DNA from 4 places in the Leptolyngbya sp. CCY15150 genome. Region 2 is predicted to be linked to each of the others. Evidence: predicted binding sites of a transcription regulator. Region 2 holds the regulator's gene; each other region holds the start of a gene.
What was found. Region 2 encodes NtcA, which controls nitrogen genes in cyanobacteria. Its sites were predicted from a motif close to TTTGTANNNNNNNNTACAAA; they were not measured.
Positions count from the first base shown of each region.

Region 1: a site for NtcA is predicted at 4,177-4,196, ahead of JUJ53_RS04300 (MSMEG_0569 family flavin-dependent oxidoreductase). Genes of this name have one in related genera too.
Region 3: a site for NtcA is predicted at 3,641-3,660, ahead of glnT (type III glutamate--ammonia ligase). Genes of this name have one in related genera too.
Region 4: a site for NtcA is predicted at 2,278-2,297, ahead of JUJ53_RS07055 (DUF4327 family protein). Genes of this name have one in related genera too.

Region 1 is NZ_JACSWB010000139.1:12-7,322, reverse strand. Features, by position in the region: gene JUJ53_RS04320 (MSMEG_0568 family radical SAM protein) at 1-535, shown strand, start outside; gene JUJ53_RS04315 (MSMEG_0567/Sll0786 family nitrogen starvation N-acetyltransferase) at 623-1,162, shown strand; gene JUJ53_RS04310 (sll0787 family AIR synthase-like protein) at 1,165-2,193, shown strand; gene JUJ53_RS04305 (LuxR C-terminal-related transcriptional regulator) at 2,320-3,828, opposite strand; gene JUJ53_RS04300 (MSMEG_0569 family flavin-dependent oxidoreductase) at 4,329-5,606, shown strand; gene JUJ53_RS04295 (MSMEG_0565 family glycosyltransferase) at 5,726-6,895, shown strand.
Region 2 is NZ_JACSWB010000146.1:31,864-39,174, reverse strand. Features, by position in the region: gene JUJ53_RS05530 (PRC-barrel domain-containing protein) at 1-15, opposite strand, end outside; gene smc (chromosome segregation protein SMC) at 307-4,203, opposite strand; gene ntcA (global nitrogen regulator NtcA) at 4,561-5,232, opposite strand; gene fabI (enoyl-ACP reductase FabI) at 5,781-6,557, shown strand; gene hisB (imidazoleglycerol-phosphate dehydratase HisB) at 6,602-7,243, shown strand; gene nei (endonuclease VIII) at 7,255-7,311, shown strand, end outside.
Region 3 is NZ_JACSWB010000164.1:86,982-94,292, forward strand. Features, by position in the region: gene JUJ53_RS09385 (peptidoglycan-binding protein) at 1-744, opposite strand, end outside; gene JUJ53_RS09390 (hypothetical protein) at 1,127-1,297, opposite strand; gene JUJ53_RS09395 (GNAT family N-acetyltransferase) at 1,657-2,157, opposite strand; gene glnT (type III glutamate--ammonia ligase) at 2,164-3,489, opposite strand; gene JUJ53_RS09405 (ammonium transporter) at 3,875-5,254, shown strand; gene JUJ53_RS09410 (hypothetical protein) at 5,278-5,742, shown strand; gene JUJ53_RS09415 (cytochrome P450) at 5,976-7,311, shown strand, end outside; gene JUJ53_RS09420 (outer membrane beta-barrel protein) at 7,307-7,311, opposite strand, start outside.
Region 4 is NZ_JACSWB010000151.1:16,137-23,447, forward strand. Features, by position in the region: gene speA (biosynthetic arginine decarboxylase) at 1-306, opposite strand, end outside; gene ndk (nucleoside-diphosphate kinase) at 551-1,000, shown strand; gene JUJ53_RS07050 (photosystem II S4 domain protein) at 1,135-1,914, opposite strand; gene JUJ53_RS07055 (DUF4327 family protein) at 2,394-2,615, shown strand; gene JUJ53_RS07060 (hypothetical protein) at 2,806-3,198, opposite strand; gene JUJ53_RS07065 (hypothetical protein) at 3,306-3,656, opposite strand; gene JUJ53_RS07070 (S8 family serine peptidase) at 3,857-5,470, opposite strand; gene rpe (ribulose-phosphate 3-epimerase) at 5,599-6,306, shown strand; gene JUJ53_RS07080 (ComEC/Rec2 family competence protein) at 6,477-7,311, opposite strand, start outside.

The sequences.
Region 1 (7,311 bases), on a different contig from region 2:
CGCTTATCTAACGGAATGTGCGCGGGCAATCAAAGCGCGGGTCGATATTCCCATCCAGGCGCAATGCGAACCCCCAGCGGATTTCAGTTGGTTTGAACGGATGAAGGCGGCCGGTATCAATAGCCTGGGAATGCACCTAGAGGCCGTTACCCCCGAGGTGCGCGATCGCATTATGCCTGGGAAAGCCACTGTTTCGCTGGAAACCTATTTCGAAGCCTTTGCCGCAGCGGTACAGGTCTTTGGTTGGGGACAGGTTAGCACCTATCTCCTCGCCGGTTTGGGGGATAGCCTCAATGCCCTGGTGGACACCAGCGATCGCCTCATTCAGCTAGGCGTTTATCCCTTCATTGTCCCCTTTGTACCCATCACCGGTACCCCGCTGGAGGATACTGCCCCGCCCGATAGTGAGTTTATGTATCGCCTCTATCAAGAGGTTGGGCAACGGCTCAAAAATGCAGGACTATCCTCCCAAGATGTCGAAGCTGGCTGTGCCAAGTGTGGGGCCTGCTCTGCCTTATCTGCCTTTGAAACATAGACCGTGGGTTCGGAATGCATTGGAGATTGAATCCGCCCTCGGGCGATCGCTGTTGACCTGTTAATGTGAATTCTGGGATGGCCAACCATGACTCGATCTACCTATCGATTTGAGATTGCCAAAACCGCCACCGAAATGCGGGAGTATGCCGACCTGCGCTACCAAATTTTTTGTCAAGAACAGAAGCTATTTCGCGGCAGTGATTGGGATGACATTGATGCGATCGCCTATCCGATTGTGGCGCTTACCTCCGTTCAGAGTGTGTATGAACCCTACCTGGCTCCCTGGGAACAGGTGATTGGGGTTGTCCGCATCTACGAACCGGAGCCAGGGCTGTGGTATGGCGGTCGGCTAGGCGTGCATCCTACCCATCGTCGGGGCTGGCGGATTGGGAAAGGTCTGATCGAAAAGGCGGTGATGACGGCCAATACTTGGGGCTGCGAACGGTTTTTGGCCACAGTGCAGTTGCAGAACGTGCGCTTTTTTCAACGGCTACATTGGGATTCACTGGAGGAAATCGATATCTGTGGGCATCCCCATCACCTCATGCAAGCTGATTTGGACTATTATCCGGCCAATGGTGAGCCTCGTCCTCAAGGACTGCCTCAAGTGCTTGAGGTGGCATAGGTATGGATGATGCTAGGCAATTGCCCCGTTTGGTGGAGCAGTTACGCCACTCCCTTGGCATTCAGCAGAAACAGGATATTCAACTGGCGGCGCAGTATTTCCGACCGGGGACGCGATCGCTTGAGTCGTTGTCTGGTGCCTTCGGCGGGCTGGAGCGTTCGGCCGATCCGCCTGTTTTGTTGGGAGATGACTGCGCGGCCATTTGGCAGGGCGATCGCCATCTTTTATTCGCCGCCGAGGGAATGCTACCCAGCTTAGTGGAGGCGGAGCCTTGGTTTGCTGGATGGTGTGCGGTGATGGTCAATGTTAGTGATATTTACGCCATGGGCGGGCATCCCATTGCGATCGTGGATGCCCTGTGGTCACCATCGCCGGCAGCCAGTCAAGAGCTATGGACGGGGCTACAGGCCGCCGCTGCCGCCTACGGCATTCCGGTTGTGGGCGGACATACCAATTGCCACAGTCCCTATGCGGCTCTGTCTGTGGCGATTCTGGGGCAGGCGCAGCAGTTGATCACGAGCTTTCATGCCCAAGCCGGAGACGTGCTCTTGATGGCGATTGATCTCCGCGGTCAGCCCTTTAAACACTATCCGTTTTGGAACGCGGCGACGACGACCGACCCGCAGCGGCTACGCGATGATTTATCCTTACTTCCAATAGTGGCAGAACAGGGCTGGTGCGATGCTGGGAAAGATATCAGCATGGGGGGAGTATTGGGAACGGCCCTGATGTTGCTAGAAACCTCTCAGTGTGGCGCGGTGATTGATCTAGAGGCGATTCCCCGCCCGCCATCTTTGGATGTATACCCGTGGCTTCACCATTTTCCGAGCTATGGGTTTTTGCTGAGTGTGCGCCCCCATCAGGTGGAACGAATCCAGGCTCAGTTTCATGGACGCGATCTGCACTGTGAGGCGATCGGGCGGGTGGACGATAGCCAACAACTGACGTTAACCTGGGGCGCTGAGACGGCGATGTTGTGGAATTTAGTAGAGCAGCCCTTGACCGGTTGGGCACCGTCAGGCGATCGCTAATGGGCCGTTGTCCGGCGTTGTATTGACGACCAGGGTGGGATGAATCAAACCTAATGCTGCTAAACCCTTACCGGCCTTCTGCATCGGTCTGCTCTCGCTCAACGGGGGGACGGAAACAGAAACGATTCAAACCTCTAGCCACCCATGACGCATCAGTTCATATACGGCCTGTACACGCGTTTTGACGTTCAGTTTTGCCAGCGTATTATTGATATGAAATTTGACGGTGCTCTCACTGATATGAAGCTGTCCGGCAATTTCGCGATCGCGCAACCCTTGGGTCAGTAAGCACATCACATCATGTTCGCGGGACGATAGCATTTTCTGGGTGTTTTCCCCATCATGGATGCCCCAGGTATTGCCCTCTAAGACGGTCATAATCACCTCCCGTAGAACAGTGGAGTCTGTATCTAGGCTGATTTGGGCGACAACGCCTTGGGGATAACGGGGACTGCCCATGGAGGAAGGATGAACCCAAATGACGCGATCGCTCCCCTGGATCTGATCGGGCTGATCTGTAATGAGTGGAATGGATGGATCTGGCACGGTTGACAGGGCAAACCCTGCAGTCGTGACCATTTGGCTAAAGGCACATTGCAAAACGGCCGAGCGACATTCGACCCTAACGTATCCGTTGGTGGCGGGCTGGCTGTAGGGCAGTTTTAGGGTAATCTGCACGACTTTACTCAACGTCCCTACCGTGGTTGTTAGAGTGCCACCCAAACTAGCAATTGCCAGTAGGATCGGTCTAAACGAGGATGGAACGGCCGTTGTGTTTCCTGGTTGCTCCCGTTGGGTCGATCCAGCATCGCTAGAAAGGGGGATGTCGCCGTCATGGGTCGTGACGACTAGAGCATCGGCGGACACGATCGCATCTAGGGTGACGACATCCGTGGAGTAGGTCAAACTACAGGTGGTGCAATCGAGCGGCTGAACCAACTCCGTAAACTTGATGAAGAGGTAGGTGAGCGATACGTCGAGCGATCGCTCGGTTCCAACCAACTTGAGGGGAATAAGTCCCAACAGTTTGGCGAGATAATCGGACAGCATGGGAGATTGTAGGGCAGATAGCCCTTGCCCTGCGAGGTGCCAGGTTTGCTGGACTTGCTGAAACTGGAGCGCGCTGCCCAAGGAAACCGTCACCGTGGTACAAAGACTGAGCAATATTTCTAGGAATTCAGGCGCAAGGGCTTCTCGGCTAAAGACGGCCAACACTCCAATCACCGTGTCGGATGTTGCCAGGGGATAGCCGGCGAAGCCCCGGAGTTGATGCTGGAGCGCCCATTCGCGATCGCGCAGCCACGGCTCATCTAGGAGATTATTGCTAAGAAAGGAAACTCGATTCTGGGCAATTTTCCCGACTTTGAACGCCCCCATGGGAACGGTGCTGAATGCCCCATCGGTGCGGGTGTAGAGGCCAGCCGAACCAATCATTTTGAGATGTGTACGATCGGGCTCTACTAACCAAATGCGTGCAAGCGCACAGTTGAACTGATTGACCAGCCCTTGAGTGACACGGTTGGCGATCGCCCTAGTATCTAGACAAGCGTAGATATCTTGAGCAATCTGATTGGCCCGCTGCAACTCGAACATGAGGCGCGGTGCATTCAGGCAATCCACAACAGAATCGGACACAGGTACCCACATCAAACAGAGTTCACTCTATTGAGCCGCAAGGTGGGAGTCGGTTTCTGTGTTGAATGCCACAAAGTAGATGCGATCGCGCTGCCTACATATAGTAATGATAGGATCGTGCGGTGCTACAACAGTCTCTCCACGACACATTTACCCCTAACGATTTCACCAGGGTTCTATCTTTCAGTCTATTGGTGGCACATCCATTTCTATCGCGGCTGAGGGGCTGAATCGCTGAACGGTCTAGCCTTTGAACACGATCAAGGAACCAAGGGACCGCGATCGCCATTCTTTGTCAAAACATCGCTGGATGCGGCCCTTCCTGTCCTTACCGCTAAACCTGTTCAGTGTGTATTCAAAGATACAGGACGGCAACGAAGCTAATCCTACTGTGCAGAAGAAGCGCAACATCCAGAGTCTCGTCGTCCAGTGTTGCGCCTTGTTTGGCATCATATCGCAGTGAACCTAAGTGAACCTGTTGCTGGGAGGCAACGTCACCCATGACCACCCATTACTCAGTTGCTATTGTTGGTGGAGGGCAGGCTGGCCTGGCCGTAAGCTACTATCTCAAGCAAAACGGCATTGATCATATCCTGTTCGAGAAACATAAGATTGGCTATTCCTGGCGATCGCAACGATGGGATTCGTTTTGCTTGGTCACACCCAATTGGCAATGTATTTTACCGGGCCATCCCTACTCTGGTGATGACCCCCACGGTTTTATGCAGCGGGATGAAATTGTTCAGTACATCGAAAGCTATGTGGCGGTCTTCAATCCTCCAGTTAAGGAAGGCGTTGCTGTCCATCATTTGTATCAACAGGGGCAAGGCTTCGGGCTAGAAACCAGCATTGGACATTTCACAGCCGATCAGGTTGTTGTCGCGACGGGCGGCTATCATCGACCCAAAATTCCTGCCCTCTCTCAACGCTTTGCTCCGGAGATCATACAAATTCATTCATCAGAGTATAAAAATCCGGAATCCTTACCCGACAAAGGTGTTCTTGTCATCGGAACCGGACAGTCGGGCTGTCAAATCGCAGAAGATCTCCATCTTGCCGGTAAACAAGTCCATCTTTGTGTGGGAGGGGCTCCCCGTTCTCCTCGAACGTATCGAGGTAAGGATGTAGTTGCCTGGCTAGATGAAATGGGCTACTACGACCTCTCCATCGATCAGCATCCAGATAAGCATAAGGTACGAACAAAAACAAATCACTATGTGACTGGACGAGGCGGTGGACGAGAGATTGACCTGCGGCATTTTGCCCTAGAGGGAATGCAGCTCTACGGGCATCTCAAGGATATTCAAGGGAGTTGCCTTACCTTCCAGCCCAACCTCAAACAAAACTTAGATGCGGCTGATGCCGTAGCCGAAAGCATCAAGCGAACCATTGACGGATTTATTGAGAAGCACCATATTGAAGCGCCAACCGAGCCGCCCTACCAACCGGTATGGGAGCCTCAGATGGAGCAAACTGAACTGGATTATCAATCTGCCAATATTGGTGCGGTGATCTGGTGTACCGGCTATACCATGAACTATGAATGGATTGATATTCCGGTGTTCGATGGTAAAGGATATCCTGGACATGAGCGTGGGGTCACCGTTGTGAGAGGATTATATTTCTTAGGATTGCCGTGGCTCTATACCTGGGGGTCGGGGCGTTTTTCGGGGATTGATCGAGATGCAGCGTATCTGGCAGATTGTATCATAGCTAAGCAGCGAGTCGCCCAACCGAAAAATTCTGATGGGATCAACCAGGTTGCTCTTGGGTCGTAGCGTGTTCAGAGTTTAAACTGCTGCCTTAGGGCTGATTGTGGATTGGTTTTATCCTACAAAACCATGATTAACACACCGCAATGTGCTAATCATTATTTTTATTACCTTGCTGATTAATGATGCGAATTGCTCTGCTCACCTATTCCACTAAGCCACGCGGTAGTGTGATCCATACCGTTGAATTGGCAGAAGCTCTAGCGGCGCTGGGGCAAGACGTATGTATTTTTGCCTTGGATAAGGGTGATGGAGAACTGTATCGAGCGATCGCCTGTGACTATCAATTGGTGCCCAGTCAGCCCGCCCCACCGACTATCGATCGCCTCATCCAGCAGCGGATTCAGGACTATGTCGATTTTTTCCAAGCTTGTTTTGAGCGCGGTGATGCTCCTTACGACGTCTATCACGCACAGGATTGCATTAGTGCGAACGCGCTGATTATGCTGCGATCGCAGGGATACCCGATTTCCCATATCCTGCGAACGGTTCATCATATTGAAGACTATAACAGTCCTTACCTACAACACTGTCAGGAAACATCTATTCAGTTGCCCGATCGCTGTCTTTGTGTGAGTCGTCATTGGCAGCAACAGCTAGAAGCGCGCTATGGTTTAGATGCGCCACTCATGGTGAATGGTGTCAATACCCGTCGCTTTAACGGTACTGTAAACGGTACTGAATCCGGCTTGAAAGAACGCATGGGGTTATCCGGTTATCCTATTTTTTTAACCGTAGGGGGGGTTGAGCCGCGTAAAAATTCTATTCGTCTTCTCCAAGCATTTGCTCATGTGCTGATGGACTATCCCCACTCGCAGTTAGTGATCGCTGGCGGCATGACGTTGTTTGACTATGCTGATTATCGGGACGCATTTTTTGCCGAGGTTGAGCGACTGGGAATCACCATTGGGCGATCGCTGATCTTGCCAGGGCTGATCCCCGATTGCGATATGCCTGTACTCTACCGTTGTGCCGATACGTTTGTGTTTCCATCGGTTAAGGAAGGCTGGGGATTAGTCGTCATGGAAGCGATCGCCTCTGGGGTTCCAGTGATTACAGCTAATTTTCCCCCCTTCACTGAATTTCTGTCCTCGGATCAGGCGTTATTAGTAGACGTAGAAATACCCGAAGCGATCGCCTCGGCCATGCACCAAAGCCTCGACCCAGCCCTGCGACAATTCCTAATCTCCAATAGCCAAGCGATTTTACCCCACTATACCTGGGAACGCTCCGCCCAGTTACATATCCAGCAATATACGTCAGTTTTATCTAATCCTCAAAGAATAACTCTCTGAAGAAGCTGGTGATTCAGTTTGTCTAGGATTCACGAGACGAAAACCCATGATGATGGTCGAGTACAAGCGATCGTTGCAGTAAGTCGGAGTTGGTGGCACAGACGTTGGGGTTCTGTCGCAAGCGTCGTGAACGATTGTTGATTCTTAGTTTCTTATCTGGAGTTTTAGGTGGCAATTCTGAAGATTTTATGGATGAATGAGATCTGTTCTACAGCAAGGGAAGAAATAGTGGCGTTGCTGAATACAAGGATGAATTCCTAAATCCGTCCTCACCCCAAACCCCTCTCCGGTAGTGCGTCAAATTAATGTGGGATAGGTAGCAATCCGACATCAGCAATTCTCAGTATGACAAAAGGCTGTTCAAGTCCTGGGAATGGCAGTAGTGTAGTGATATCTGAGAGCGCCAAGAGAGCCAG
Region 2 (7,311 bases):
CTGTTCAAAAGTCATGGGTGGATTTTTGTCTCGAAAATGGTCGAGAGAGCGAAATTGGCAGCAATGGTGTCAGCGATTCGTCAATCGTAACGCTAACGACGGCTAGAACAAATCATAAACCGGATGGGGAAAGTTCCAACGGTGCCCCAGGAAATCTAGTCAACCCCTAGGTGATCAATGGCTGCTGGAGCAGCGGCGTCAGGTGTAGGGTCAGAGAATCGAGCAGACTAGGGAGGGTTGAGCTGGGGGCTGGCAGATTGTAGTAGATTGCTCCAACAGAGTCAGGGTGCTTCTCAGGGGCGATCGCTACCCAGAAATTCGTCCCTGGAGGTCAATACCCAGAACCTGCGTGTAGGCTCCTCGGGCTTGGGTCACCCCAATGGTGCGCTGGGCCGCTTCAATCATCGGACGCCGCAGGCTCACGACAATGAACTGCGCCTGTTGAGTCTGATGTTTAATCATTCTAGCTAATCGTTCTACATTTGCCCCGTCGAGGAACATATCCACCTCGTCAAAGGCGTAGAAGGGCGAGGGACGGTAGCGCTGCAGGGCAAAGATGAAGCTGAGGGCAGTGAGGGACTTTTCTCCCCCAGACATGGAGGCTAGGCGGCGGACGGGCTTGCCCTTAGGATGGGCGACTAGATTGAGCCCGCTGGAAAAGGGATCATGGGGATCATCAAGCTGCAGGTAGCCATCACCGTCGGAGAGTTCAGCAAAAATGGTTTGAAAGTTGCCATTCACTGCGTCAAAGGCTTCTTTGAAGGCCCGCTGGCGCAGGGTGGTGAAGTTTTCGATGCGCAACAGCAGTTCGCTGCGCTCTTCCGCCAAGGTGGACAGCTTTTGGCTGAGTTCATCCAGACGCCCCTGGGTGCGATCGTGCTCTTCTAGGGCCAGCATATTTACCGGCTCCATGGCCTGCATCCGCCGCTGCAGCGATCGCACCTGTTGCTGAAGCTGCTCTAGCCCTAGCTCGTCGGGAATCTCCGGCAGAGGATCGGGCAATTCGGCCTGCTGGGCCACCAGTTGCTCCTGCAGGGCCACCAAGTCTTGCTGACGAGCCTGCTGGGTTTCGAGGGTATGTTGACGTTTCAGCTCCGTTTGCTGATGCAGGGTTTGGCGATCGCGTAATTGCCGTTCCACCCGATCGCGCTCTTGCTTCTCCGCCGATAGGGTGTGTTCTAGGGTAGACAAGGCGGTTTGAATCTCCGCAATCTCGCGGTTGAGGGCATCCTGCTGGCTGCTGCCGGAGGTACGCTGGCTGAGCTGGCTAGTCTGCTGCTGCCGGTACTCCTGCACCCGCTGCTGAGCCTGTTCAATCTTTTCCTGAAGCCGCTGGCGCTGCATGCCCATCTCGCTACATCGCTGTTCGGCGGCGCGCAGGGCCAGTTGGCGATCGCTGAGGGTTGCTTCCTGCTGCTGAATTAGGGTCTGGGCCTGCTGCCATTCGCTATGGGCTTGGGATTGTTCCAACTCCGTCAACTGCTGGCGATCGCGGGCCACCTCGGCTTCCTGCTGCGGCAATGCCTTCTCCAGGGTCTTGAGCCGGGTTTGGGCCTGGCTCAGTTCTTGCGTATGCTGCGACAACTGGGCCCGCACCTGCCCCTCTTGCGCGACCAGATGGGCAAGCTGTTGCTGCAATTGCTCCGCCTTGAGATGGGTTTCGCGCTCCAGTTGTCGAGCATCCATCAAGGCTTGAGACTGGGACTTGAGGCTAGCGCTAGCTTGGTGAATCTCTTTCTGACAGCGATCGAGAATGTGGTCAATTTCCTGGAGGCGATCGCGTAGGCCCGTCACCTCCGCCGATTCTCCCGTTTCCCCTACCCCAAAATGCAGGGATCCTTGGCGGCTGGACGTACTGCCCCCGGTCATGGCACCACTAGCATCGAGCAATTCTCCATCTAGGGTGACGATGCGGTACCGACCAATGTGGGGGCGGGCATCCTGGAGGTTCGAGAAGACCACGGTATTGCCAAACACATGGGCAAACACCACCCGATAGCGATCGTCACAGTCAATCAGCCGACTGGCATAGTCAATAAAGCCGCGAGGCTGTTGGGCAGGGTTGATCGGCGACAGGCGCGGCGCACGGATTTTGTTCAACGGCAAAAACGTCGCCCGCCCAGCCCGCTTTTGCTTGAGCAGTTCAATCCCCGCTGCGGCTATTCCATCATCTTCCACCACCAGATGCCCCAAGCGGCCACCAGCAGCAATTTCCAGCGCCAGTTGATACTCCGCTTCCACCCGACCCAACTGGGCCACCAGCCCGCAGATACCCGGCAAGTTAGCTTGGGTGAGCAGGCGCGTGGCTCCCGTTCCATGGGCATCCTGCATCGCCTGCACCTGGGCTTCTAGGCGATCGAGCTGGCGTTGTTTATCCCGCTGTTCTCGCAGCAGGCGATCGCTAGTCTCCTGTTGCAGCTTCAGTTGGGCCTCGGTAGCGCTCAAAGCCTGGGCCCGCTGCTGCACCTGCTGGCGCTGCTGTTGGTGCTCGGTTTGTAGACTGGCCTGCTGCTGCTGGTGCTCGGCCAGATCGCCAGCGATCGCTTCTAGAGTTTGCCGATGCTCTTGATTTTTTTGCTGGAGTTGATGCACCCGTTCCTGTAGCGTCGCCTGCTCGCGCCGCCCTGGCTCTAGTTCCTGCAGCCGCGATTCAATCCGGTGCCGCAACTCCGTTTGCTGTTGAATCCAGGCGGCCGACGCAGAGGCGATCGCCTGGGCCGACTCACGACTCGCCTCTAGGGTTTTCTGGGCAGCATCCCGCGCTTGCCGTAGCTGTACCAACTCTTGCGTATCGAGAACTTGCTGATCCGCCTGCAGAGCCTCCAGCGCTTGGCGATGGTCATGCAGTTCCCGCTGGGTGCGGCCCAGTTGCGTGGCCGTCTCTTGGCTAGCCGTGATTAACGCTTGCTCTTGCCGCTGAAGCTGCCGCAGTTCTGCCTGCCGCGTCGCGAGAGTCGCCTGTAGTCCTAACTGCTCATCTTCCCCAAGAGCTTTCACCCGCCGGTTCAACTCCTCCAAGGACTCCGTCGCTTGGGCAATATCCACCGCCAGAGCCTGGAGCTGGGTGCTGTAGTCAGCTAGGGCTTGATGGCTGGCTTCAAGCTGCTGTTGGAGCTGCTCCGCCTGCCGTTGGCGATCGCGCCAATGGAGCACCGCCTCCCACTGACTTTTATCCTGAAATTCCGCGCGTAGGGCCTGGTACTTCTCCGCCTTAATTCGATCTTGGGCCAGGCGATCGCGCTGGGCAATCAACTCCCGTTCCACGATGCGAAACTGCTCCTCCCGCTCCTTCACCGCGTCCAGCTTGCCCGTCGCTTGAATAATTTTGCGATCGAACGCAGCCACCCCCGCCAGCTCGTCAATAATCTCGCGGCGTTCCCGAGGGTTCATGGAAATAATGCTGGTGACGTCCCCCTGCAGAACAACGTTGTAGCCTTCGGGATACACGTGGAAGCGGTGCAGGTGGTCGTGAAGCTGGGTGAGGGTACAGGGCTGATCGTTGATGTAGTAGTTAGAGGTGTAGGTGCCCTGGGGCGTCACCCGCAGCTTCCGGGTCACCTTCCATTCCCCCGTCGCCAAAATTTCCTGCAGCAGCGGATCGGGCTCGTCCTCAAAGGCATAGCGATCCGGTTCAGGAGCGGGAGGCGTCTCGGGCGACCCATGTCCATTAAGATCTACCCCATTGAGGTTTACCCCATTGAGACCTGTCTCATTGAGATCTGCCTCATTGAGATCTACCCCATTGGGATCCGATCCATTAAGCTCTGACCCATTGAGATCTGGATCAAGCCCCTGGGCTTCCGGTGCCTCCCCCGTAGACTCATCAGGTGTAGATGCATCAGGTGCCTCCCCTGTAGATGCATCAGGCACTTCATCGGGGGATTCTGGCGGGGATTCTGGCGGGGCAGCGATCGCCCTCGAACCCACAGCATCCTCCGGCTCCATCTGAAACGTCACGGTGACACTAGCTTCCACCGTAGAGCGACTGCGGCTCGAATGATTTTGGTTAACCAAATCGGGCAACCGCTCCGCCCGCATTCCCTTGGAGCCAGACAAACCTAGGGCAAACAGCAGCGCATCCAAAATATTGGATTTTCCCGACCCATTGGGGCCAGAAACAACGGTGAACCCAGGCAGCAACGGGACTGCCGTTGTCCCGCCAAAGGACTTGAAGTGAGAGAGTTCAACCCGCTTAATGAACACTAGGGATTGCCGCGATGCGCTTCAGTACGAATATACTACATCCATGGAGGTGTCGCCCACGGAGGGATCAACAACCGTGCCTCAATCCTAATGCACTGGCTTGATATCCACCTAGGATTGCCGCAACACCCATGGGTGACGTAGTCGCATTATAGGCAATGATTGGAAATTAACGCTAAATGTAGCGTATTGTCTCAAAGGTTACCCCTAGGTTTTGAGCACAACGCCATAATAGGCCCATGGATAAATTCCGAGTTCAGATCCTCGGAAGGCGCAAATTCCCGGTGTCTGCCTGAGGCAGCCCTGGGGTTCGGCACCGGAGATTTGCGCAAACCCATGCCAGGACTAATCCTAGGCTTAAGTAAACTGCTGACTGAGGGCCACGGGATTATGCACCGTAATCCGCTTTTTGTGAATGGAGATCATGCCTTCTTGGCGCAGATCCCCCAGCAGGCGGGTCACAGTCACCCTGGTTGAGCCAATGGCCTCAGCGATCGCTTGGTGAGATAGCTTTAGGTCAATGGTGATGCCTTCTTGACTAGGAACGCCAAAGTCACGGCAGAGAATCAGCAAAAAGCTCACCAACCGCGATCCCATATCCCGATGAGCTAGGGTCTCGATCATCATCTCGGTTTGCAAAATCCGAGACGATAACCCCCGCAGCATAATCATCGAGAGTTCAGGATTTTCGTGAAAGGCTTTTTCAACCTGGTCAATCGGCAGCGACAGCAATTCCACCGGCGTGAAGGCCACAGCATGGTAGAAGCGATCGGAACGATGTCCCGTAATCAGCGACAGTACCCCAAATACACTGTTTTCCCGAAGCAAGGCCACGGTGATTTCTTCGCCCGCTTCATAGACTCGGGAGAGCTTCACCGCTCCACTGAGCAAGAAGTAGACGCGCTCCGCCGGATCTCCTGGAAAAAAGATTGTTTTACCACGTTCAAAGGTCTCGACCATCGGTGGAAATGCACCTCCGCTGATCTGGCGGAATACATTTGCCAACGGCTTGTCTTGCGTTACTACCATAGCCCTCGCCCTACCCAATCCCTTAAAGAGTTCTTGTTCACTGTTCGAGCAAGTCGCCTCAGCACATGTGCGAATCGGCTAAACCAGATTTTGCAACTAAACTCTGACGTTACATCACTAAAACTTAACTTATGGGTGCTTTTTTGTGCTCCATGCTACATATTTTTTGAGTCTTTGATAAAGAAGATGTTGAGTTTAGCAAATGAGCACGGGCGATCGCTAGGAATGGCGAGGCTTAGCACCCCCTAGGTATTAGCTTATACACCACCCATAGCGCTTGTAGATATCTTCACACCACACCGGTATCCTGTTGTCTCTACCCCAAGGTTGTTAACCCTTCACCAAGCAATTCTTGAGGTTGTCCTCTATCTTTGTGTCCCCATTTTTCAGTATTCTCCTAATGGCGATCGCATCCAGCCCGTTCCTCAGTTTGGGCCAAGCAAACTAACGTTATCCGGTGACTTGGGAGCAGCATTGCGAAATCCTTGGCTGCCTCTCCCATACCTGCGATCGCCACCTGGAATCTTTAACGCTGTGAATCAACTGTCATGCTGAACCTGACCGGAAAAAATGCCCTCGTAACCGGCATTGCCAACAATCGTTCCATTGCCTGGGGCATCGCTCAGCAACTGCATCAAGCGGGTGCAAACCTCGGCATCACCTACCTCCCAGACGATAAGGGTCGGATGGAAACCAAGGTGGCTGAGTTAGTTGAACCCCTACAACCCAGCTTATTCCTGCCCTGTAACGTCCAAGATGACGAACAAATCGAGACGCTGTTTCAAACGGTGCAAGAGCAATGGGGCAAGATCGACATTTTGATCCACTGCCTGGCGTTTGCCCGACGCGATGACCTCACCGGCAACTTTAGCCAAACCTCCCGCCCAGGGTTCACCACGGCGCTGGATATTAGCACCTACTCCTTGGTCAAGCTTAGCCAAGGGGCAGCGGCGCTGATGAGCGAGGGGGGTAGCATCGTCACCCTCACCTACCTCGGGGGCGTCAAGGTGATACCCAACTATAATGTAATGGGGGTAGCCAAGGCGGCCCTAGAGATGAGCGTACGCTACCTGGCAGCAGAGCTGGGCCCTCAAAATATTCGGGTGAATGCTATTTCAGCCGGCCCCATTCGCACCCTGGCTTCGTCAGCGATCGGCGGCATCCTCGACATGATCCACCACGTGGAAGAAGTCGCGCCACTACGACGCACCGTCACCCAAACCGAAGTAGGCAACACGGCTGCATTTCTCTGTAGTGACCTATCCAGCGGCATGACAGGGCAAGTGCTCTACGTGGATGCGGGCTACGAAATTATGGGCATGTAGGTAGGGGCAGCAGCTCGGTTTAGTCGTTACACAGGGGTAGGGATATGCAAACACGCGATCGCCAACAGTTGGAAGAATCTGGGGGGCTAGAGTTTCCCTTGCGCACCGCGTCGGTAAGTCGGGCAACGCAGGAAACCCAGGTTCACGTCAGCGTCAATGTCGATGGGCAAGGGATAGCCAACGTGGATACGGGCATTCCCTTCCTTGACCATATGCTGCATCAGATCTCCTCCCATGGACTGCTGGATCTGGATATCCAAGCCCAGGGCGACATTGAAATTGACGATCACCACACCAATGAAGATGTGGGCATTACCTTCGGGCAGGCGCTGCACCAGGCCTTAGGCGATCGCAAGGGCATTGTCCGGTTTGGTCATTTCATCGCCCCCCTCGATGAGGCCCTAGTGCAGGTGAGCCTTGATTTTTCTGGACGCCCCCACCTCAGCTATGGTCTAGAGATTCCCACCCAGCGCGTCGGCAGCTACGACACCCAGCTCGTGCGAGAGTTCTTCGTGGCCGTGGTCAACCACAGCCAAATGACGCTACATATTCGCCAACTGGATGGCATCAACTCCCATCACATCATCGAAGCCACCTTCAAAGCCTTCGCCCGCGCCATGCGCATGGCCCTGGAGATCGATCCCCGCCGGGCACATTTAATTCCCAGCTCTAAGGGTGTTCTGTAGGGTCAGCGCGTATGCCAGAAGGGCCAGAAATTCGCCGGGCAGCGGATGCGATCGCTGCTGCTGTGGTC
Region 3 (7,311 bases), on a different contig from region 2:
AACGACCTCGCCATTGGGCGTGCGGCGTAAGTTTACACCACCGCCTGCCTGGGTCGTGATCACCGCAGTTCTTGCTGAACTGTCTACCACACCCGACTGGCTGGAGACCAAGGTAGCTTGCCCGGAGGTAGAGGAGGCTGAATATTGCAAAAAGTCTGTGGCCACCCATTGACCATCACTGAGCTCTGCCCAGCTATAGCCGCCTGCTGAGACTTCGCGTCCTGTCAACGACACAGACGCGCCCTCCGGCAATCCACCTGAAATGGCTCCGTTGGGCGTGCCCCGGAGATTAACGCCCACGCCACTACGGGTGACGATCAGCGCTTGCCCAGTGGCGATGCCTCCACCTGAACTAGCTGGAGCGACTCCTACGGTGTCTGTCAAATCCCCAAGACCTAGGGAACTCAGGGTCTCTGGGCCAGCTTTACCATCTGCCAGAAGCCCCATGGCCGCTTGGTAGCGCAGAACGGCCGCTTCGGTTCTAGCGCCGTAGATGCCATCAGCCGTCACCCCTAGCGATCGCTGAATATCGGCTACAGCTCCCCCGGTACTACCCTTGCGGTAGATCATGGCTTCGGCGGGTGTGGCTGCACTGAGCAGGGTGAAGAGGGCGATCGCTCCAACTAATCCCATCCAGGCCGAACTGGGAATGCGCCAGTCAGCCAATCCAAACTCACGCATGGGTGGTTGGGGGGAGGGATCAGAATAGGCAACCGAGTGGTGGATAAAGGCAAGTGATTCCATAATGCCCCTGTCGTGGCGTAATGGTGGCTAGACAACAGGCGATCGCCCTAGCGTGGCTGAGCCGCATCTAGTACTCTTAACTCTTCCTAGTGTAGGTGAGTCCTGAGCATAACCAAGGCGCACCCTATAGGGGCCTTCAGTGCGATCGCTAACATCACAACTATATAAAGACTTCCCTAAAACAGCCACCCTTTTGCCAAGCAGTTTACAATCCCTACCCTGGGTACCTAATCTATTAAGACTTCATTAGCCACTTCATCAGCCACTTCATCAACCTAGGATGTCCGCTGGGCCGCCTTGGGCGGTTTTACCGGGTTGATATCGGTCGATGAACTCAACCCGGCTGCCCCAGAGAGTACCGTGTTTTGGCTGATCTGCCACTCTAGGGGCGATCGCTCTGAGTTCTGGGGGTGGATCGTTCAGAACGCTTGCGTAGGCAATCGAGCATTTGCTGTCTGACGGCTTGAGACCAGCGGTCAAAGTCTCCCGGCGTGACGACTGTCAATGTCGAATGCTGCTCACGACGGGCATTGGAATTTGCTTGGAAATCCATGACAGTTATTACATTGGGGTTCATCCCTAGGCTGACATAGATCGCTAGGGATCAACCTCCGAGTCTATGCACTTATTGCATTCTGTAGATGCACGATTCGCAAATCAGGGATTTTCTGGAGGGCAACCTATGCTGCAGATGCAGTAGCTGTGGTACTTTGCCTGCTCTGCTCTTGATGCCCTCCGGTTTTCCCTGGAGCGGGCTTGTCAGGATTTGTCTATGTCCCACGGGATAATCTAGGCATCAATCTTTACATCTAAACGTGAGAGCTGCTTGGCTGACGAAACGCGGGAGCCTGATGCTCGAACGTCCTCACCCTAGTCTTCTGGGAGAGGGACTAGGGTGAGGACTGCTGTTAGTCAACCAGATGCCTGGGCTAGGGTCGTCAAGGCATCGCCGGTGACGCGACAGGTGCGCCAATCGGGTAAGACGGTGGCTCCCATGGTTTTATAAAAGCGGATGGCGGGTTCGTTCCAATCCAACACACTCCACTCCAGCCGTCCGAGGTCGCGATCGACAGCAAGCTGGGCCAGGGTTTGCAAAAAGGCTTGACCAATCCCCCGTCGCCGATAGTCGGGCAACACAAACAGATCTTCTAGGTAAATGCCTGGCTTGGTGAGAAAGGTTGAGTAGTTGTAGAAAAATAGCGCGAAGCCGACAATCCGCTGATCTACTTCCGCAACCAAGGCTTCCACATAGGGGCGATCGCAAAATAGATGATTGTGCAAACTCTCGGCATTGCCCACTACGTGGTGGGACAATTCTTCGTAATCCGCCAAGGCCTGCACCAACTCAAACAAGACGGGGGTATCGGGAGGATGAGCTGGGCGAATCGAAAGACCTGGGGAATAGGAAACCATTGTGCGTTAACAATTAATGTATTGATCTAGCTCCCACGCCGTTACTTCAGCGTTATGAGCATTCCATTCATGATACTTGAAGCCTAGGAACGTCTTGGCAGCCTGTTCTCCCATCATGGTCATGAGTAGGGGGTCTTTCTCAAAACACTGGAGTGCTTCCAGCAAGCTGGTGGGCAACATGTCTAGATTGGAGAACTCCGAGCCTCGGACAAACATGTTTTCATCCAAGCGATCGCCTGGACTAGCGTGCTGAGCGACCCCATCCAATCCAGCAGCCAACAGGGCGGCCTGGGCTAGGTACAGAGTGGTGGCTCCATCCAGCAAGCGGCATTCAAACCGTCCGGCATCGGGGATGCGGATCATGTGGGTGCGGTTGTTGCCGCCATAGGACAGGTAGCGAGGGCTCCAGGTGCTGCCGGATTCGGTGGTGGTGGCTCCGAGGCGGCGGTAGGAGTTAATGGTGGGATTACAGAGCGCCGTCATACTTCGGGCATGGCCGAGCACCCCAGCCAGGAATTCGTAGCCCAGGGTGGAGAGCCCTAGTTCATCGTTCAGGTCGGCGAAGACATTGGTGTCTCCTTGCCAGAGGCTCATGTGGATATGGGCCCCATTGCCGGTGAGGTGGCTGAAGGGCTTGGGCATGAAGGTGGCGGTCAGCCCCTGCTGTTCTGCCAAGCTCTTCACCATGTATTTGTAAAACACGTGGCGATCGGCGGTGGTCAGGGCATCGTCGTAAGTCCAGTTGATTTCAAACTGCCCATTGGCATCTTCGTGGTCGCACTGGTAGGGCTCCCAGCCCAGTTGCTCCATGTAGGTTACCAGGGTGGAAATGAAGCCAAACTGCCGCATCAGGTTCATTTGGTCGTAGCAGGGGCGGGTTGCGGTATCTAGGTCATCGGCAATTTTGTAGCCCTGCTCGGTTTTCTTCAGCAGCAGAAACTCGGCTTCCACACCCGTTTTGTAGGTATAGCCGAGGTTTTGACATTGTTCCAGCACCCGCTTAAAAATTACCCGAGGTGCGGCTTCAAAGGGTTTGCCATTCATATACACATCGCTAGCGACCCAGCCCACGGTGGGTTCCCAGGGCAGCACAATCAGCGAGTTGGGATCGGGAATGGCGGCAATATCAGGTACTTCGGGCCCTAGACCCAGGTTGGAGGCAAAGGGCGCAAAACAGGCCCCATTTTTCTCGACGTCAGCAATTTGTCGAGCGGGCACCAGCTTGGCGCGGGTTCCGCCCAGCAGGTCTGTGTAGGAAACCAGGAAGAATTCTAGTCCTAAATCCTTGGCCTGCTCAACCAGGCTTTTCTCCGACGGCAACGTTCCAACCATAGCGGCTCTCCGAATGTCGCTTCTCAGTAAATCAACCTTTTTGATCCAGTATTTGTATAGTTAGATACGTTTCATGGTTTCCGTGGCGGGCGATCGCTTTTTTCCTCGCTCATGCACCCTTCATGACCAATCTAGGCAGACCAAATCACAGTCCGTAGCCATCGTTACAAACTTGTTTGGAGAGCGATCGCACACTTGACATAACAATTTTCTTATCGTTCCGTCCGACTCAGTTCTTCGGTACTTGGCAGCTCCCAAGCACAAGTGTCCAGAGCTTTTCATGCTTACCTGTCTAGGATAAATCCATCCTAAGACAGGTATAAAAAAGAGCGATCGCCCTTTTACTCACGAATTCCATTGAGTGTTATCCACCTGAGAGTTACTCATGTCGCCTGAAGCAACAGAATTTCTCGGAACCTTTGTCACAGAGACTTACTATTACTGGGCCTCTGTGTTCATGCTCGCCATTCACGCAGGCTTCCTTGCCTACGAAGGCGGTGCAGCCCGGACTAAAAACGTGTTGGCCACCATGGTCAAGAACCTGCTGACCCTATCCGTCGTCGGTCTATCCTTCTACTTCTTTGGCTGGTGGGTCTATGCAGGGTTCTCCATCTTTCCGCGCTTTGGACCAATTCTTGGCCCTTGGACCAGCGAACTCCCCGCCAACCTTGGCACCTTAGATGGCGATGGCCTGTTGGACTTTGTTGCCAGCACCTATCCATGGTCAACGGCGATGGCACCCAACCTTTCGGATAATCTAACTGGGGTCTTTTGGTTTGCCTTTAGCTTGTTTGCCATGACCACTGCCTCGATTATGTCTGGAGCCGTGATTGAGCGAATTCGCCTCGGTGCCTACCTAATCTTGGCCGTCGTTCTCGGTGGATTTACCTGGGTGGTGGCAGGATCATGGGGCTGGAACTACTGGGGCTGGTTCAACACCATGGGCTACCACGACTTCGGTTGTTCAGCCGTTGTCCATGGCGTGTCAGGATTCTTCGCCCTAGGTGTGTTGATTAACCTTGGCCCTCGGATTGGTAAATACGACGCCAACGGCACACCCCGCGATATTCGCCCCCACAATCTGCCCCTGACCATGGTGGGCCTGATGCTGATTTTTGTCGGCTTCTACGCCTTCCTAGCAGGCTGCGTGATTTTTGGCCCTGGCGCAACGGTGGAAAGTACGATTTACGGGTCTCCCATGACCCTCGCCTCCATCGGCGTGAATACGACCCTAGCGCTCTGTGCGGGGATTGTGGGTGCTTACCTGGGCTCCAAGGGCGATCCATTCTTCACCATTTCCGGTGGATTAGCGGGCATCATCTCCGTGGGCGCTGGGTTAGATTTGTACTCTCCACCGTTGGTGATTCTGATTGCCTTCATCGGCGCAGTCACCATGCCTTGGGTTGGCAAGTGGATTGAGAAAATTGGCATTGATGATGCCGTGGGTGCCTTTGCGGTACATGGCTATTGCGGCATGTTGGGCGCGATGACCGTGGGCATCATGGCCAGCGGCTACCAAGTGCTGGGCTACCCTCCCATTAACTTTGGTGGGCAGTTGCTGGGGACGTTCCTTTGCACCATCGTACTAGGGCTGATTCCTGGGTATGGGGTGAGCTGGGTGCTTAAGAAAATGAACCTGCTGCGCGTACCGCCTGAGGAAGAAATTGAAGGGTTGGATATCGGTGACTTCGGCGTTACTGGCTACCCAGAATATACGATTGTGCCCGAAGCTGCTGAACGTACCGAAGCCCCTATCAGTCACTAGTTCTTGGATCAGAGGAGACTGTTATGTTGATGATTGAAGGCTTGGCTGTAGCCAGCCCGTTCCAAACCTGGGCCGAGTTTGAAGGAGCCATCGATGGCCCCACCGGCGGCGCGATCTATACCTTTGCCGATCGCCCTGGAATTACTGCCATCTTGCTGATTGTCTCGGCGCTGATGTTCATCTATTTTCTCTATGCGTCGTTCCACACCAAGATCAACGACGAGCCAGCCAAGAGCCCTACAGCCTTAGGAGTACTGTTCCTAGCTGGAGCCGTCTCTCTGGCCTCAGCGGCCTACGATGCCTATGCCAACCGCCAACCCCAAGAGGCCTTCCAGCGGCGCTCTACGCCGGAGGCGATCGCCCGTCAACGATCAGGGTCGCCGATGTTGTTGGGGCTGATGGGCATGACCGCTAGTCTACCAAAAGCATTTCAGACGCGATCGAAGCGCCGCCGTAAACCTGGGCGCGATCGCTATTCTCGGTTCTAAGACCGAATGTCTGTTCAATCTTCCGCTGTTGCGGTTGCAATGTGTTGAAGGGTGGGGCCATCGTGCCCCTTTTTTTATGGAAATTTAGGCTGACGCGGGAATCATTCCTGCGCATCTATTGGCAGCGATCGCCTTTTGGATAACAGTTGGGCAACTGATGGATGAATCCGAGAGCGATCGCTGATCTAGAGATTACACTGGGCAAAAGACTAGAGCTTTCTGGTGGTGTACCTATGTCTCTCCCCAACGGCCCCAAAACCCCGCCACTGTTGCTCTTGCTACGGTGGATTGCTGATCCCCTCTCCATCTTGCAAGCCGGTGCCCAGCAGTATGGCGATTGCTTCATGCTCGATTTCGGACGCTACGCCCCTTTCGTCTTTTTCAGCCACCCGGAGGCCATCGAGCAGGTTTTTGCTCTGGGCTATGAAGAGGTGCAGGTGGGCTCGTCCAATAGCATCCTGCGTCCTACCCTGGGCGATCATTCCTTGCTGTTACTCGACGGCGATCGCCACCAGCGGCAGCGACAGTTATTGATGCCATCCTTCCACGGGGAACGAATGCGCGCCTATGGAGCGTTGATTCAGCAGGTCACCGAGCAGGAGATCCAAACCTGGACAGCGGATCAGGTTTTCACCCTTCGTCCTGCCATGCAGCGTATTTCCCTGCAGGTGATCATCGAGGCTATTTTTGGCGTTCAGGACAGCGATCGCGCCCAGGCGCTCCAGCAGCGCACAGCGGATTTACTACATCTGACGACGTCACCTCTAGGCTTTGCCTCCGCCTTCTTTCCCATCCTGCAGCGTGACCTTGGGCGGTGGAGTCCGGGGGGAAAATTTCTCTACCTGAAGCAGCAGGTGGATGAGTTGATCTATGCCGAAATCCGCGATGGGCGATCGCACCTGGATCCCAATCGTAGCGATGTGTTGAGCCTGATGATGGCGGCGGTGGATGAGCAGGGCCAGGGCATGACCGATGTGGAACTGCGGGATGAACTGATGACCCTCTTGCTGGCGGGGCATGAAACCACGGCAACGGCCCTGAGCTGGGCTTTGTACTGGATCTATCAAAATCCTGCCTTGGTGCAGCAACTGCGTGATGAGTTGGCCCAACCCAGCGAGGGCGATCGCCTTTCCCTGATGCGGCTACCCTTGCTGAATGCCGTTTGTATGGAAACCCTGCGCATTTATCCCGTCGCCTTCATTGCCGGGCCCCGCTTTTCCCAGCAGCCCACTTCAATTATGGGCAGGACATTTCCAGCGAACACCCTGCTCACCCCCTGCATTTATCTAGCCCACCGGCGTCCTGAGCTCTATCCCGACCCAGAAACCTTCCGCCCCGAGCGCTTTCTCGATCGCCAGTTTTCGGCCTTTGAATTTTTGCCCTTTGGCGGCGGCAATCGGCGCTGCATTGGCTCTGCCTTTGCCCTGTTTGAGATGAAGCAGGTGTTGGCTACCATCCTCAGCCACTGTGACTTGGCGATCGCTGAACCCCAGCCTGTCCGCCCCGTGCGGCGAGGGGTGACCATTGCTCCCAAAACGGGGATTCGTGCCCGGCTTATGACCTCTCAAA
Region 4 (7,311 bases), on a different contig from region 2:
GGCACTCAGCCGTTCAATCCGGTCTTCCAGAATGTCGGAAAACCGGATCAAAATCGGCAAGGAGAGATTCCGTTGCTTGAGGGCGGTTACCAGTTCGTAGAGATCTAACGATCCGCCGCGATCGCCCTTGGGAGAGACGGTGACATGACCAGCAGCGTTGATGGAAAAATAGGGTTCCCCCCAGCCTCGGATGCGATACAGTTCTTCGCTATCTTCAATGGTCCAGCGGGTCGTTCCCGGCGGCGTGGGATGAGAATCGGCATTAGGATCTAGAATCTTGGGCGATTCGGTAGACGGAGTGACCATACTGAACCTGACCTCGCAATCTTTCTTCAACGAGTTGTCCTGTCTATCCTATCGTGTTGTTTTGAGAATCCGGGGGCGATCGCCCGGCTTGACCCTGAGTTTTTTCAGACTTTCCAGCCAACTACTTTACAAAGGGTATGCTTTTGCTGAGCATAGAAAAGGTCTTGCACTCGTGTTGCAAGCATTGGCATAGAAGACTACGCGGCAATCAATTGTAAAGACGTATCGTTAGGAGTTTGACATCGTGGAACGCACCTTTATTGCAATTAAGCCAGATGGCGTGCAGCGTGGGCTAATTGGTGAAATCGTGAGCCGCTTTGAAACCAAGGGGTTCACCTTGGTGGGCATGAAATTTATGATGGTGACCCGTGAGCTAGCTGAAGAGCACTACGGTGTACACCGGGAACGTCCCTTCTTTCCTGGTTTGGTCGAGTTCATCACCTCGGCTCCCGTGGTCGCCATGGTGTGGGAAGGAGACGGTGTAGTCGCCTCTGCCCGTAAGCTCATTGGCGCAACCAATCCGCTCACGGCCGAACCTGGCACCATTCGCGGTGACTTTGGGGTCAGCATTGGACGGAACATCATCCACGGATCGGATGCGATCGAGACGGCTCAGACCGAAATTGCTCTGTGGTTTAAAGATGGCGAGCTAGCCAATTGGGAACCCACGATCAAGCCTTGGATTTACGAATAAACCAACGCTCCTAGCGGCTGTCAAACCTGAATGAGCTCTAGTAGGGTGGGCATTGCCCGCCCTGTCACGTTTCATCAAGATAGTTGGTTTCCATCTGCATAGATGTCCATCGGTTCTCCGACGAAGACCACTACTTAGACCAAGCGGGTAAGCTGAATGCGATACCGTTCCTTTTTGGTCACCGCCACCTCGCCAATCTCTAGCCGTCCCTTGCCACGAATAGCGACCAAGTCTCCAGATTTGATTTGATAGCTAGACTGGGTCACGTCTCGCCAATTGACCCGCACATCTCCCGCGCTAATCAGATCCACCATCTTGCTGCGAGACATGCCGAAGCCCGCAGAGGCGATCGCATCCAAGCGCATGGAAGCTTCAACGGTGGTCATTTCCTTTTTCCGAGGCTCCCGCACCTTCAGGTCGCTCAGCTCAATCCGCCGCGTTTTCACCGGCACCGATCGCACCTGGGTGAGGCTCAGTTCCAAAAATTCAACCAAATCTGGCGCGACGATCGCTTGGGCTCCCCGTTCGCCCAGCACCACAATATCGCCCACCTTGCCGCGCACAATGCCCGTACCAAGAAGGGCACCCAAAAAGTCGCGGTGGCTAGCAGCATCGAACAAAAAATTGCCGGCAATATCGAGGGCGGCCAGGGCAACCTGATCTTGGTCTAAAGGCAGATCTGAACGAGCGATCGCGGCTCGACAGCGCTCTGCCTGAGGATAGCCACCCCAAGCAACCACCTGCACTTCGGTGAGCGGCCGAAACATGGTCTGCACCTCCAGCCATTCCGGCGGCGACAGAAAATCGGTCATCACAACCTCCCACGTCCGCAGGGCCTGCTCCGCTTGGTCAATAATGCGGGCAGCACTGTCGCGATTCTCAACGCGGGCAAGCAATTCATCTTTTGGCAACATGCACTCAACCTATGGCTACGGCCCGGCACACTTCAACCCTGGGCGCTTTCGGGACTAATTGTCGTGATTCATTGTAGCCAATGGCGAATCATCGTGAGGGGATTCGCGATCCAGCCCAGCATCTTAAGGAAATCTAAGATTTGTACACGCTATATGGAGCGATGAGGAGACGGATTCAGCGCTTTCCATAGCTTATGGCGATCGCAATTGCAAGCACCTATTGGCTGAAATGCTTATTCTAAAAGGAGTTTGAGCGATCGCCCCGATCTATACACCATCCTGGGACGACAGGTTAGAGTTTGCTGACTTTTATCATGTTTCTTAATATAATCAAGAGGAATCCAACGTAAGAATAAAAAAAGTTCAGTATCCCTGACTACAAACTTAATCTTTCAACGATTAATAACTAGGATTCACGGTGAGCTTTTATCCTTGTTGGCCTCCTAGTTACCGCTATTTACAACAGCAGAGGGTGAATCATGATTCAAGCCATTGCCTATTCCCTAGACTTTGTTCAAGACGAAGCTCGCCAATTAGTCTATACCGGTGTCATCAGCCGCCAACAGCCCATTTACGTGCTCTGTCGCTATATTCCAGCTCGGGAGTGGGCGTGGATTGAAGACGAACTAGAGCGCAGTGGGTTTTTGCTGCGCGATCGCATTGGCGACTTGCTGGGTCGCGAAGAGTGGGATAACGATTAAAATTCCCCGCCCGTACAACCCGTACAGCTAGTACAACCAACCCATACCTCAGCCACCTATCAGGTTTTCAGGCTTGCTTGCATTCATGGCACCTAGGGCGATCGGGCACTGTCACCCGATCGCCTTTGTCCTCTCAGGGGTTAAGTTAGGATGCACAGCCCCTGAGCAGATGGTGTCATGACTCGCGTACTTAGGTATTGGCGGGGCGATCGCCGTCGGGTTGCTCCAGCTCTTGACGAATCTGGATGATCTCTTGGGTGAGGTCTACAAGGTCAGTCTGAATATCTAGGGGAATGGTGGGCTCGTTGGCGCGATCGCCCGTCGAGCCTGGGGCCGATGATCCATAGGAGCTGCCAGAGGAAGGGTTCATCACCGTTTCCACGAAGCGCCGGGCTTCTTGTTCCGTTTGCTCGCCTTTAACAGCCCATTCTTCGGTGAGCTGATTCAGATCGCCCCGCTGAATCCTAGAGAAGGTTTCACCGTACTGCTGGGGATGCTGTAGAGCTTCTACAAGGGCAGCCGTTGCGCCAAGGGTGACGCGAAATCCTTGTTGAATAGTCTGGGACGCGGTGTCTAAGTTCATAAGAATGGTTGAGAGTGATTGGGAACGATGGGATGGTTTAACGTTCAACGGGCAGGCTACGGTGGCCCGGTGAAGCCATCTACGTGCATTCTAGCGGCGATCGCTGGCTAGACTTGCTCTAAATATTGATTGAGATCGTCTAGAATGCGCGTTAGTTCTGCTTCGGTGCTGAGGCGGATGCGCTCATCCCGAATGGTGATCAGGACTTTGGCTGCAAAGGGGCTGGGCCAAATATTGGGGTTGCAGAAGATTTCTAAAAAGACGTCGCCGGTATGCTGATACTCAATCGGTTTCTGTGGCTTAGGCTTGTTCCCTGGTTTACTGCCTTCTAGGGCGATCGCTTTCAGTTGGTTAATCAGATCATTGAGGGCCTTGTGCAGGTCGCGGGCTGCTTCTGGGGAAAAACTAAAGGCTACGGAGCCGTCACCCAGGTTAAGCCGAAGGGGAATAGATGCCATGGCAAGATCAGTCTTGGAATAAAGAACAATGGTGATAGGTGACCCTATCGTTATAGAGATCGGAATAGATATCGGATAGATAGTTGCTGGATGGATCCGTGTTGAGGTGGTGCCAATGCCCTGAAGACTTGCGCCATGCCGTTGGTGCCTCTGCTGGATGTCAGGGACTTGGAGCAGAGCAAGTCAGCTTGATCCTTGACCTAACGAGAGGGGACACCCCACCAAGCTAGGGCATAGGATTGGATCGGCTCGTTGGCTTGATTGCGGTAGACAACGCGAAGTTTATAGCGCCCCGTGGCTGGAATCTGATAGAAAATATGCTCGGTGCTGTCTACAGCGCTCACGGATGACCAAATGCGATCGCTTGTATCCGTTGCATCAGCAGGCATCAAGTACAAATCCAGGTTATTGAGTCCCCCGTCGATAAACGTTTCGTCTACGTCAAAAAGCTCGTTGCCATTGCGATCGCTGAGGGTTACCTGGCGATTCCAAGCAAGGGTCACCGATAGATAGCTATTGGCCGCTAGGGGCGTATTGAAGACGTAATCTCGATACGCTGGCGCATCGTTCGTCAACCCCACCTGATCATAATCCCACCCGATCGCCGCAATGGGATCGGATGCTTTCCATTGTCCGCCGCTAAATTGTTGATAGGCCCGAAATGCATTCAGGTGTCCTGTTCCCAGTTCCGCATCAAGGGGAATGGCTGGGTTGGTGTAGGCATCGGACTCTAGCCAGTTGCGGTTACGCTGGTCAATAATGGTGCGTCGCATTCCTAGATTGAGTCCATCGCCCTCATCTTCAATCTTGTCGGCAGAGTTGAGTAAAATCACCTTGCTAACTTCTGACTGACGGGAGTCTAGGCTCCAGTTGGGGGATTCGTTCCGCAGTTGGCGATCGCCAAATTCTTGAATCAGCGCCACGGCGGCGGTCACGTGGGGTGCGGCAAAGCTGGTGCCGGTACTGCGAGTTGTAGTGCCATCAGGGTTAAACATTTCAATGCCGGTGCCCGGTGCCACCAGCGTAATCGAGCGGCGGGCGCCCACATTGCTTTCCAGCTCGGGCAGTCGTCCAATCACCACCTCTGGTTCACTGCCTAGGTTGGAGACATCGACTTTGATAAATTCCCCATCAATCTGCCGAGAATTGGAGACATTCATGCCGTTGAAATTATCCGTGGGAATGGGAATCCCACCCCGTCCTTGGTTGCCAGCAATCACGTACAGCACATTATGGATATTGGCAGACCAGTCAATACATTGCGTGAGTAACGCATTACCATCAAGCCGCGCATCAGGACGCGGATCGCGCAGCAGGGACTCACCAAAGCTAAAGTTGATGGCTCGGACATCATCGCCATTTTGCAGCGCTACAGTTTGAGAGGCAAGGCATTCCAGCGGTTGACCATTCCCCGGCATAAAGCCAGCGGCAGCAGAATAGAGCCGGGCTCCTGGAGCCACCCCTGTCAGCGACTTATCGGTGCTAATCATGACGCTGGCAACGTTGGAGGCGTGGCCGTCCACATAGTCGTTGGCACTGGCGGGCTCGTCTTGAAAAAAGACCTGACTCAGCCGCACGGCAAAATTTTCGGGAGCTGTTTTGTCCAGGCCAAACATGGGAGGACGACCAATTTCGACTTGCCCAATACTAATTTTTGCGCCGGTAATATTGTAGGGATCATCATGCAAGCGCCGGGCATCAATGCCGTCTTCTCCCACGGAGGTGATTAAGGCTAACGCTGGAATACCGATTAAGGATGTAGCGAGGCCGCCGATAAACCAGAGGGTTCGCCGCGCGATGTGTGCTTGAGCCATGGACTGTCATACTCCGCCAAATTGCTGAATTCTCATGGGAACGATAGGGTTCGGGGATCAATCCTATTCAAGGCGTGGGACTCACTTTGCTACACTAAGGTCAAGACACCGGAAAGCAGGAGAGACCTATGAGCCACGCCCAAACCGCTAAGCAAACTGTAATTGCCCCATCCATCCTATCAGCAGATTTTAGCCGCCTTGGCGAAGAAATTCAGGCGGTTGATCAAGCTGGAGCCGATTGGATCCATGTGGATGTGATGGACGGTCGGTTTGTGCCCAACATCACCATTGGTCCCCTGATTGTAGAAGCGATTCGCCCGGTGACCCAAAAGCCGCTCGATGTCCATTTGATGATCGTTGAACCTGAGAAGTATGTGGCAGATTTTGCCAAAGCTGGAGCAGACATCATCTCCGTCCATGCTGAACACAACGCTTCTCCTCACCTGCACCGTACCCTGGGGCAAATCAAGGAACTAGGCAAGCAAGCTGGGGTGGTTCTGAATCCTGGTACGCCGCTAGAGCTGATTGATTATGTGCTAGAACTCTGCGATTTGGTGCTGATCATGAGCGTGAACCCTGGGTTTGGTGGACAAAGCTTTATTCCTGGTGTGTTGCCGAAAATCCGTCAGTTGCGTCAAATGTGCAACGAGCGCGGTCTCGATCCTTGGATCGAAGTAGATGGTGGCTTGAAGGCTAACAATACCTGGCAGGTGCTGGAAGCTGGTGCCAATGCTGTGGTAGCGGGTTCTGCTGTGTTCAAGGCTCCTAGCTATGCCGAAGCCATTGAAGGGATTCGCAACAGCAAGCGCTCTGAGCCAGAATTGGCTAAGGTCTAAACGCTAGATGGCTCTGTGGTGCTGTGGTGAGGGGGTTACCTCTCAACCAGTTCATAGGTCATAGATTGAGTTGAATACATGACACAACAACGGGCGATCGCTTAGAAGCGATCGCCCGTTTGTCATACCTAGCTTGCTACACCTTATAGACACCGCTATGTCTAGGATCCTTACTCTTGGGGCGATCGCCCGGCTTGCAGCCCCGTTGGTGTCCACTGAATGGCCCCATCTCGTCCGCTGAGAACATAGGAGCGATCGCCTTGCTCAAACCAATCTGCCACCGGAGGCTCTAGGGCGTTGCCGGGAGCGATCGCAAGCTGCGGTTGAATCTGCTCTAGCAACTCTGGGCTAGATAGGCTACCGCTCCACGCCAGCACCTCAACTTGGCTGGGCAGTGAGACGGCTGAGAGTTGGGGATCATCTGAGGCGTTTAGCAGCAGCCAGGTATGCCCTTCTAGCGTGAGGGTGGCGATCGCTCCGTTGGCTTGGATATGGAGATCGGCGACGCCCAATTGAGCAATGCTAGATAGGGTCTGAGCGGTGATCTGCTGCTGGCTGAGCAGCGGGGTGATTAAGGAGGGTAAGTCTGCATCCGTGGCTTGGCTGAAGGATCGAACCGGCATGGCTTGCAGGAGCCGGTACCACCCGGATTGCGGTGAGGGCGGTTGAAGGGCGATCGCCCAGTCGAGATGATTGACGCCCTGTTGTCGCAGAAAGGGCAGCAGGCTGTATTGCACATCGGAGTCGCTGCCGCTGTTGATTAAGCCGGTCTGTCCGCGATACTGCCATACCACCACGGGCTCGCGGCTAGGGAGCAGGGTGATCTGAAATTGGGTAGTTCGGGCATAGGTGGCGGGAGCAATCACCAGGGCGATCGCCACTAGACCAGCTATCCACCAGGATTTTCGCCAAGGCGCGATCGCCCATACCAAGATAAACAGGCTGTAGATGCCCACCACTTGCCACACGCTGACCTGACCGATGGCATAGTTGTGTCCAGGCAGG